DNA from 3 places in the Jeotgalibaca sp. A127 genome. Region 1 is predicted to be linked to each of the others. Evidence: predicted binding sites of a transcription regulator. Region 1 holds the regulator's gene; each other region holds the start of a gene.
What was found. Region 1 encodes Rex, which represses fermentation and respiration genes when NADH is low (regulators of the CRP and FNR family bind a similar motif). Its sites were predicted from a motif close to TTGTGAANTANTTCACAA; they were not measured.
Positions count from the first base shown of each region.

Region 2: ACTVAI_RS08940 (competence protein ComK) is a predicted target of Rex. The motif match lies at 1,207-1,224, and genes of this name have one in related genera.
Region 3: ACTVAI_RS09200 (CidA/LrgA family protein) is a predicted target of Rex. The motif match lies at 1,746-1,763, and genes of this name have one in related genera.

Region 1 covers NZ_JBQPRC010000007.1:17,278-20,559, forward strand. Annotated here, with positions in the region: gene ACTVAI_RS08090 (lysostaphin resistance A-like protein) at 237-800, shown strand; gene ACTVAI_RS08095 (YdiK family protein) at 824-1,027, shown strand; gene ACTVAI_RS08100 (redox-sensing transcriptional repressor Rex) at 1,073-1,708, opposite strand; gene ACTVAI_RS08105 (ABC-F family ATP-binding cassette domain-containing protein) at 2,006-3,282, shown strand, end outside.
Region 2 covers NZ_JBQPRC010000008.1:66,770-70,051, reverse strand. Annotated here, with positions in the region: gene ACTVAI_RS08945 (general stress protein) at 1-195, opposite strand, end outside; gene ACTVAI_RS08940 (competence protein ComK) at 272-1,162, opposite strand; gene ACTVAI_RS08935 (sigma-70 family RNA polymerase sigma factor) at 1,405-1,911, shown strand; gene ACTVAI_RS08930 (DUF1659 domain-containing protein) at 1,981-2,181, shown strand; gene ACTVAI_RS08925 (DUF2922 domain-containing protein) at 2,207-2,428, shown strand; gene ACTVAI_RS08920 (LysM peptidoglycan-binding domain-containing protein) at 2,479-3,129, shown strand; gene ACTVAI_RS08915 (hypothetical protein) at 3,244-3,282, opposite strand, start outside.
Region 3 covers NZ_JBQPRC010000009.1:27,669-30,950, reverse strand. Annotated here, with positions in the region: gene ACTVAI_RS09215 (methyl-accepting chemotaxis protein) at 1-212, opposite strand, end outside; gene ACTVAI_RS09210 (DNA-3-methyladenine glycosylase I) at 513-1,076, shown strand; gene ACTVAI_RS09205 (thioredoxin family protein) at 1,236-1,637, opposite strand; gene ACTVAI_RS09200 (CidA/LrgA family protein) at 1,788-2,147, shown strand; gene ACTVAI_RS09195 (LrgB family protein) at 2,144-2,851, shown strand; gene ACTVAI_RS09190 (YbaN family protein) at 2,867-3,232, shown strand; gene ACTVAI_RS09185 (FAD-dependent oxidoreductase) at 3,275-3,282, opposite strand, start outside.

The DNA.
Region 1 (3,282 bases):
AGTGCTAACCTACTTTTCTATCATAATCAAACTTTTTTGATAATGCAAGCAAATTCAGTAATTTTTTTCATTCTTGTGATATACTTTTATACAGGAGTATTATAACAAATAAGAAAGGTACAAAATACATGCGAAGAAAAATCACTACTGCGACGCGTATAATATTCATATACTTAGCAGCTCAATTCTTACCCGTTCCTCTTCTCTTTTTATTTCCGACAGAGCAACGCATTGAAATGAGCATGACTTTAACAATCCTCTTTGCCTTTATCGGAACAGTGGCAATGATTATCGTAAACTATAAAGAAAAATGGAGTCCTGAAGCGCCTATTATCAAACGGCCCTCTGCACCTATGTCGAAAGTGATAGGATGGAGCGTTCTTGGCTTTATCGGTTCGCTTGTAATCCAGACGGTCACTTCCATTATTGAATCGCTTATTTTCGGAGTTACGCCGGAATCAGCTAACACTCAGAATTTACTGGAATTAACGACGGCTTACCCACTCTTGATTTTTATGATCACCATTTTCGCACCAGTAATGGAAGAATTTGTTTTCCGAAAAGCTGTCTTTACCCAATTAAATATGTCCCGTGTCGGATTATTCGGTTCTGCGGTCATAAGTGCTTTAATTTTTGCTTTTATCCACTTTGATGGACACATGCTTGTGTATGGTACTTTAGGACTCTGGTTCTCTTATCTATACTACAAAACAAATAACATTTTTACACCTATGTTGGCTCATGGTTTAATGAATGCATTTGCTTCATTACCAATCTTTTTCCCAGAACTCCTGGGCTAACAGTTTAAAAAGAAAGGAATTCTATGACTTTAAAAAATATCATTTTACAAATCGTTATGAAATTTGCATTCGCCGGTCTCTTCATTTATTTCGCTGTAGACAGCATCAACGTCTCTGGATGGGGATTCCTCACGTGGATCAGTATCTTTTTCGCGACAAACAACATCGTAACCGGCATCCAAATGTTAATTATGTACTTTAAAATTAAAGATCAAGTGAACAAGTAAAAAAACGTTGAGACCCTTTCGGTCTCAACGTTTTTCATTGTGCTTTTAGGAGATATTATTATCCAAGAAATAAATCAGTGTTTGTAATTCATTGGTTAGGTCGACATTTTGAACGCGAACGTTCTCTGGTACTGACAAACGAATAGGTGTAAAGTTCATTATTCCCCTGACACCCGCTTCGATCAAATTGTTAGCCGCTTTTTGGGCAACTTGCTGTGGAACTGTCAAAATAGCCACGTCAATTTGTTGAATACGTAATTGTTCAATCATTTCGTCCAATGGATAAACGGGCACACCACTGACGATTTTGCCAACAATTTCTTCGTTTACATCGAATGCAGCGCTAATGCGCACGTTATTACTTAAATGGAAGTTATAGTTCAACAAGGCATGTCCCAAGTTACCAACCCCGATTAAAGCAACATTGGTTAAACGATCCTGGTTTAAGGTCTTACTAAAGAAATCCAGCAAATACTCTACATCATAACCGTATCCTCTTTTACCAAGAGCACCAAAGTAGGAGAAATCACGACGTATGGTCGCACTATCAACTTTTACAGCCTCGCTTAATTCGGTTGATGATATTCTGGTTTTTCCTGCATCATGTAAATAGCGAAGGTAACGATGATAGATGGGAAGACGGCGGGCAGTGGCTTTTGGAATGTCATTATTAGTTGGCATAATTTTTCTCGCTTTCTTTAGAATTATATATGTGAAATTATAAGTTATAATCTATTTGTACTTATCATTACATAGTGCAATTATAGCACGCGTTAGTGAAAAATCCACTAATTTGTTCTAATTTGTAATTTTTTGTGAATTTTATTTCAACTTCGAGTTTGATTTTATCGCTTTCATAAAATTAATAGTGTAACTTTCACAAAGGTCATAACGTTTTCATAATATCGTATCTTTGGTGTATGACAGAACTGTGATAAAATGAAAAGGCATATCTATAGAAAGTTGAGGAACGACTGAATGATACTTTTACAAGGACAAAATCTTGCCCGTTACTTCGGTCCGACCGTTTTATTTGAGAATATTCAAATTACTATCCAGGACAATGAACGTATTGCACTCGTAGGAAGAAACGGCGCCGGAAAATCAACGTTATTGAAGATATTAGCTGGACTCGAGCCAACAGATGCGGGATCCGTTGCGAAAAAGAAAGAAGTGACCATCGGCTATCTTGATCAACATAGTGCGGTTGACTCCAATAAAACAATCTGGGAAGAAATGTTAACCGTTTTCGCACCTGTCATTTTGTTAATGAAACAAGCGGAACAGGCTGCAGCACGCTTGGCTGATGAAGCGGTTATCAATGATCCTGTGACTATGGAAGCGGCACTTAAACTGTACGACTCCCTACAACAGGAAATCCATAAGCAAGATGCTTATGGTTACGAATCGGAAATCAGATCCGTCCTCCATGGTTTTAAGTTTTACGAAGAAGACTTGGACCGCCCTATTTCACAATTATCCGGTGGCCAGAAAACGCGCTTGGCAATGGCTAAGATCCTGCTTGAGAAGAACGACCTTTTAATCTTGGATGAGCCTACCAACCATTTGGACATCGATACATTGGCATGGTTGGAAAATTATTTAGTGAGCTATCGCGGTACCCTTTTGGTTGTTTCCCATGACCGCTATTTCCTTGATAAAATTGCGACCGGTGTTTATGAGATCAGCCGAAACAAAATCCATCATTACAAAGGGAATTATTCCTTTTATCTACAAGAAAAAGCGGCCCGTCTCGAACAGGAAATGAAACAATATGAAAAGCAACAAGAAGAGATTGCTAAATTAGAAGATTACGTGGCTCGCAATCTGGTGCGCGCATCCACTACCAAAATGGCCCAAAGCCGCAGAAAACGTTTGGAAAAAATGGAGCGGATGGATAAGCCGAAAGGCGATGAACGTTCAGTACGTTTTTCATTTGATACTAAGCGCGAGAGTGGTAATGTGGTGATGACGCTGGAAGATGTGGCTATCGGGTATGACAACAACATCTTGGCCAAGCCCATCAGCCTGGACTTGCGTAAACATCAAGCTATCGGAATAGTTGGCCCCAACGGAATTGGTAAATCTACTTTATTAAAATCAATCATTCATCAAATCCCATTCATAGAGGGAAGCGTTAAATTTGGAACAAACGTAGACCTCGGATACTATGATCAAGAGTTGACGAATCTTTCTAAAAACAAAACGATTCTGGCCGAAATTTGGGACCTGCATCCAACCATGAATGAAAAAGA
Region 2 (3,282 bases), on a different contig from region 1:
AACAATTTTATCCCATAAAGATTCACCACGCGTGACGACTACATCCACACCTGTTTTTTCGGTCAAACCAGCATCGAGATCATTGCGCGTAACCACCAATAGTTGATTTGTCTCGTAACCACCCGCTTTTAATTCCTCGATTGCTTCTAATAAGTGGCCGTACTCTCTAAAAGAACCTTCAATCCTTCTATTCATCTCAGTCATCCCTCCTAAGTGTTATCGTTACCTTTATTCTATGTGAGGGATGCCAAATTAACAAATAATAACCTTTCTAAACAGAAAAGAGTTTATCCAGATCCTCAGCGTAAGGACAATCCTTCAAGAAGGGATTCTCTTTTTTCCAATCGTTGTAAGTCACACCCATCATCTTTTCCGCCAATACCAATTCATTTATGACGGGCCTCAAAGGTAGTTCGACCATTCCCTTATGCAAGACATTTTTATTGGCGCGACCGTCCCGTTGCACGATGGCCACATCAAATTGTGCCGCTGTATCCACCAAGCGTCGATGTTGAGCCGCATACATATGGATAGCAGGTTCCATCCGTTTCTTGAAACGTTTGACCCCAATATCCAAATCCAGAAAATGACGGTTAAAAAACTCCAAACGCGTCATATGCCCCTCTTTGGGATGTTCCCGGTATTCGAGCAAGTGACTCAAACTGACCCACGAAACATCTTTCTTGCTCGGGCCACCGATCGGCATGAATGCCACCTTACCCTGTACATAGGGACAATTATGCCCCGAATTCCCGTTCATATAAATCATCATTTGGCGCATATGTTTGTAAGACATGCCAGCATGTTTAAAAACCCGGTTCATAAAATCACGCGACCGCTCGGTAGTTTTGACCACGCACCCATCCTCATAAAATACCAAGGTTTCATTTTTACAACTAAAATCAAACTCACTGTGATTAATAACACAAATAATTTTCTCCACTTCGACAGGGGCATCACAGGCCGTCAACGCATTTTCAGCATATCCCTTCATGTCATCTCTCGAATGCAAATAAAAATTATTTCTATCATAATCATACAGACCATCCGACATTTTCTCGGTGAGCATAGGATTCGGACAGTAGTAAGGGCTTTCAAAACTATTGATAAATTCAAGCTTTTTATTCCCGAAATACTGATGAAAGTTAAAGTCAACTGCCATAAATCTTCCCCTTTCTTATTAATAACTATTATACCCTAATTATTTTGAGATATTCAACACAATGTTTTATATTTTTCAAAATACCGTAATTTTACGCCAAATTGGTTTTACTGGGGTTGAAAGTGCCGCGCCCGTTTCATATTTAGCGCTTTGTCACGCCACCGCTTGCCCGGTTATAGTTTACCCGAACCCAACTGAGGCCTCAGTAAGTTCACCACATTCAACCGGGAGGCAACACGAATATGGAAAAACTTACTGCACTACTGGAACAATACGAAGGAGTCATTTATAACGAACTGAAGAAAATGGGCATTTACAAAAAATTCCAGGATTTCGACGACTATTATCAACTCGGCTGTATCAAGCTATTCGATGCTTTCATAACGTGCGAGGTCGATGCCTTAAAAGAAGAACACCGTTATCAGTTTGTGAAATATGCCGGACAAAGGCTGCGTTGGGCTTTTCTCGACCAAAAACGGCGGGACCGCAACTTGCTTAATCATGAAGACCAAGAAGATGATTTCCAAATGTTACTCACCCAGCCTTTTGAAGAGAATGTCGCCTTTATGGATGTCTTCATGGCGCTTATGAATCAATTGACTCCGAAAGAAAAATTGTTTATCCAGGACCGTTTCATCGGTGGTTTGAACATGTCCGAAATCGCAACGAAGCGCGGTGTGTCGCGTAAAACCGTTCATATGTGGCGCAAAGGCATTCAGGAAAAAGCGCAATTTTTGAAAAATGGGTAACACTTTTGGGAGTCAATTCGTTGTTATAAGTGTAGCCGCTACAAAATATAAAACGCAGGAGGAATTGACATGAACAAGGAATGGCAAGAAGCAAGTGTAGAGTTATTTTTCAACGATTTCGAAAACGAAAAAGAGGTAAAACAGAATTTCAATAATCTGAAAGAAAATGTCGCCGCTGACACAATCAGCTCCTTTCAACAAGCAGTCGCAACTTTGATTACTTACCCTGCTACTTATGCAGTCGTGACTGAGAAACACCGCATCGGTTAATCACAAAAATTAGGAGGAATCACTCATGGAAAAAACATTAACCCTGGAATTGAAATTCAAAGCATCTGATGGTAAAAGTAAAAATCTGACATTGCGTAACCCGTCCGAAGGTTTGACCGCCGCAGAAATTCAACCAGCCATGGCAACAATCGTCGGTCTGGATGTCTTCTCAATTGAAGGCGTGAACCCATACAGCGCAGTTGATTCGGCACGCTATATCGAAAAAATCATTACAGAGATTTTATAAAACGTTTGGCCGGGATAATCTCCCGGCTATTTTCATAAGGAGGATTTCAAATGAATATTGAAAAACAACTGATTGGGATGGCCCAGACACCTTTGATTGAATCGCGCTACATCATTGCCCATGAATCGGGGAATCCCAATAATGTCTGGGCAAACAGTTTGGCCAACGAACTGAATTATATGAAACGAAACTGGGAAAATGCCTTCGTTTCCCATTGGGTTGGTGGCGGCGGCCGCATTGTTCAAATCGCCCGCACGGGATTGGTCCAATGGGGAGCCGGTCCGCGTGCGAATCCCTATAGTTACGCGCAAGTCGAGCTGGCCCGCACGAATGACCGCCCTACTTTCGAAAAAGATTATGCCGCTTTTATCTGGCTGCTCCGTCATTTGGCTGACGAAGCCGGCTTACCCAAATCGTTGAATGGTAGTGGCAAAGGCATCAAGACCCATCGTTGGGTGAGTGAAAACTTGGGTGGCACCAATCATGTCGATCCCGATGGTTACTTGAAAAGTTGGGGTGTCTCAATGGTGCAATTTAAAAAGGATCTGGAAAAGTCGCTCCACAAACTACACCTCGTCGTTCGTGGTGACACCTTGTGGAGTCTCAGTCGTCGCTATAATACCTCGGTTGCGGTCCTGAAATCCCTCAATGGATTGAAATCAGATAGGATTATCATCGGGCAAATACTGAAAGTCGGTTAATTAAACCATTTCAACTAAATTTCTCACCCCAGATGGTTTATAGACGCGTTCTATAAACCATTTTTCCAAAAAAAGACCACCCCAGGCACCACGCACCCAGAACAGTCCTCCCATTTAATAAATATTAATTCGATAATTCAAAAAACCAAACTC
Region 3 (3,282 bases), on a different contig from region 1:
TGGAAGGAATAGAGGTTACTTAGACCAATGCTCGTCATAAAGAGCATAATAATGGAGAATATTAACAACAAGCGTTGCTTGATATTTAAATTGTTATATGAAAACTTTCCTGTCCTCAGAGAATGATTTAAATTTACCTTTCCATTTTGTTGAGAAACCCATTTTTTCTTTTCTTTTAATTCACTACTAGTCCCTTGCTTTGATAAATCCAAACGATTCACTCCTATTTTTCCATTTTTTACAATAGCTTTTTTATCGGTAAGTTACACCAAAACTTAAGGCTGTTTAAAACTATTTGTGATTATTAATTCAACGATTCCTATGTTTCTTCAATCCTGTAGTTTCCAATCTTTAACACTTCCTATCCAGATATTTAATTACGTACCTTTATTTATATCGGTTATAATGATAATAAGTTTAATATAATTATTGAATTATATTTCTATTGTTTTTCATGAGATACGAAGGCCACAATTATGTTATAGTGCCGAGTAAAAGGAGGTGTTTCCATGATAAAACGTTGTAGCTGGGCAGGAGAAGATACACGCATGCAAGCTTATCACGATAACGAATGGTGTGTTGAGAACCATGATGATCGGTACTTATTTGAGATGCTGACTTTGGAAGGAGCCCAAGCTGGTCTTTCGTGGCAATTAATCATTAATAAACGTGAGGCGTATCGGGAGGCTTTTCATAACTTCTCAATTGAAGAATGTGCTGAGCTTTCCGATTCTGATTTGGAAGAAATACGGGTAAATTCTGATATCGTAAAAAATAAACTTAAAATACGCTCCGTGCGTTCGAACGCGCTTGCGGTTCAGGCCATACAAGAAGAATTCGGTAGCTTTTCCGCCTACATTTGGTCATTTTCAGGACCAATCAATAATGACTGGGAACATGAATCCGAAGTTCCTGCTCAAACGGAAATATCCCAGATAATCAGCAAAGACTTGAAGAAACGCGGGTTCAAGTTCGTGGGTCCCGTCATCATTTATTCCTATATGCAGGCTATCGGAATGGTAAACGACCATATCGTCAGTTGTGATTTTAAAGGTGATTACTCAGGGCATGTTTAGCGCTCCGAGTAATCATTTTTCCAAAAAAGTGATTACTCAACGAGGTTTTTCTGCTCGAGTAATCACTTTAGGACAAGAAGTGATTACTCAAAGGTGTTTTCGCATATGAGTAATCAAAAAGAACTCAGAAAAAGCTAATTTGGCTTTTTCTGAGTTCTTTTAGTTTTCTGTTAACAAAGCAGTGATCTGCGCTTGCGTATGCGTGTGATCAACATAGTCTGTCACGACGCCCTTTTCCAAGCGGACCAGTTTGGGAACTGTTTTGACTTCATTCGCATCCAAAATATCCTGGAAATCACCGTCATTCTTATGTTTATCCGTATCATATTTATAGACTTTCGTTCCCGTTTCTTGGATAGCTTCATTCATCAACGGCTCGAATTCCCGGCAATAAGAGCAAGTATCGCGCCCGAAGTATAAATAAGCAACATCTTCTGTCATAACCGCTTCATAATCGGCTTTAACCCTAACCTCAGCGACAAATGATTGAGGCTGCATAAAAATATATAATCCACTTAATACAAGGAATAATCCAACAAGAATGAGTAGTAGTTTTTTCATTAAAGTCACTCCAAATCTATTTATAAGGTCTTGGGATTTTCTCATATTATAACATTTTAAATAAAGTTCATTTTTAAAACGGTACCAAGTAATGCTTTATTATCAAGTTTGTGATAATATTTACATATTAAATTTTGGGGTGGCGCACACATGAAAATTTTCAAACAGTTATTCTGGATTCTCTTGTTCTCATTTATCGGGGAGTTCATTTCCGCCTTGTTACCCTTTCCTATACCTGGTAGTGTGATTGGGATGATTTTATTATTCATCGTCCTGCATTACGGATGGTTGAAAATGGAACAAGTAGAAGAAGTAGGGAATTGGCTTACTTCAAATATGGCTCTTTTCTTCGTACCTGCCGGAGTTGCCTTGATGACAAATTTCGATCTATTGGCAGACTACTGGTGGCAATTATTGGTTATCACATTTATTACGACCATCATTATGATGGTTTCAGTTGGAAAAATAGTCCAATTTATCAAATTGAAAACACGAGGTGATAAAGAATGATCGATTTATTAACGACTACACCTCTATTTGGTATTTTGCTGACATTTGCAATGTACTTACTTGGGGACAAACTCTATAGAAAATGGCCAATCGTTATCTTTACTCCTTTGCTTTTTGGTTTTGTTACTATTATCATTCTGTTAATGACACTCGATATTCCATTCGAGAACTTTGATATTGGCGGGAAATTTTTGACCATGTTTATTACGCCAGCTACGGTTGCTTTAGCAATTCGGTTGGAGAGAAACATTATTTATTTGAAAAAATATTATCCTGCGATCATCACCGGTATTTTTTTAGGCGTTCTTATTCATTCGTTCTTGATTATTACCTTGGCTTTGTTATTCCGACTTGATCAAACCATGGTTGCAACCCTGCTGCCAAAATCAATCACAACCGCCATTGCGGTTGGGATTTCAGAGTCACTCGGGGGGATTGCTTCCCTAACGGTTGCCCTTGTTGTCTTAACAGGGATTTTTGGGGCTTTAGTTGGTCCGCGTCTTTTTCAAATATTTAAAATTGATGATCCGGTTGCTCAAGGTATTGGTATGGGTGCGGGTGCTCATGCAATGGGAACTTCAAAAGCGATTGAAATCGGTGAAGTTGAAGGGGCCATGTCCAGTTTGGCAATTGTCATTACCGGTATTGTTACTGTCGTCATCGCACCACTAACCATGAACCTGTTACGCCAATTTTTTTCATAAAAAGGGTGAATTACAATTAAACGTACATTCCTACTTACTATAGGACTCATTTCTTTCGGTTTAGGAAGCATTGGGGCGATTATTCCCGTCTTACCGACAACGCCCTTTTTGTTGTTGGCTGGTTATTGTTTTGCCAATAGCTCCAGTCGGTTTCATGTCTGGTTACAAAAAACGAAAATTTATAACTTTTACGTTGCAGACTATGCCAAAACAAAATCTATTCCCCGTCGCAAGAAATGGCAAATCCTATTTAACATATATTTTTTAATGGGTATTTCCGTTTGGGCTGCCCCGATTTATTGGGTCAAACTAATTTTGGTTGGTTTGATGGTATTCTTGACCATCATGTTAATGAAGGTTATTCCTGATAAAGTAGAGTAAATAGAAAGACGCCATCAGCTTTTTTAGCTGATGGCGTTTTTTTTATTTAT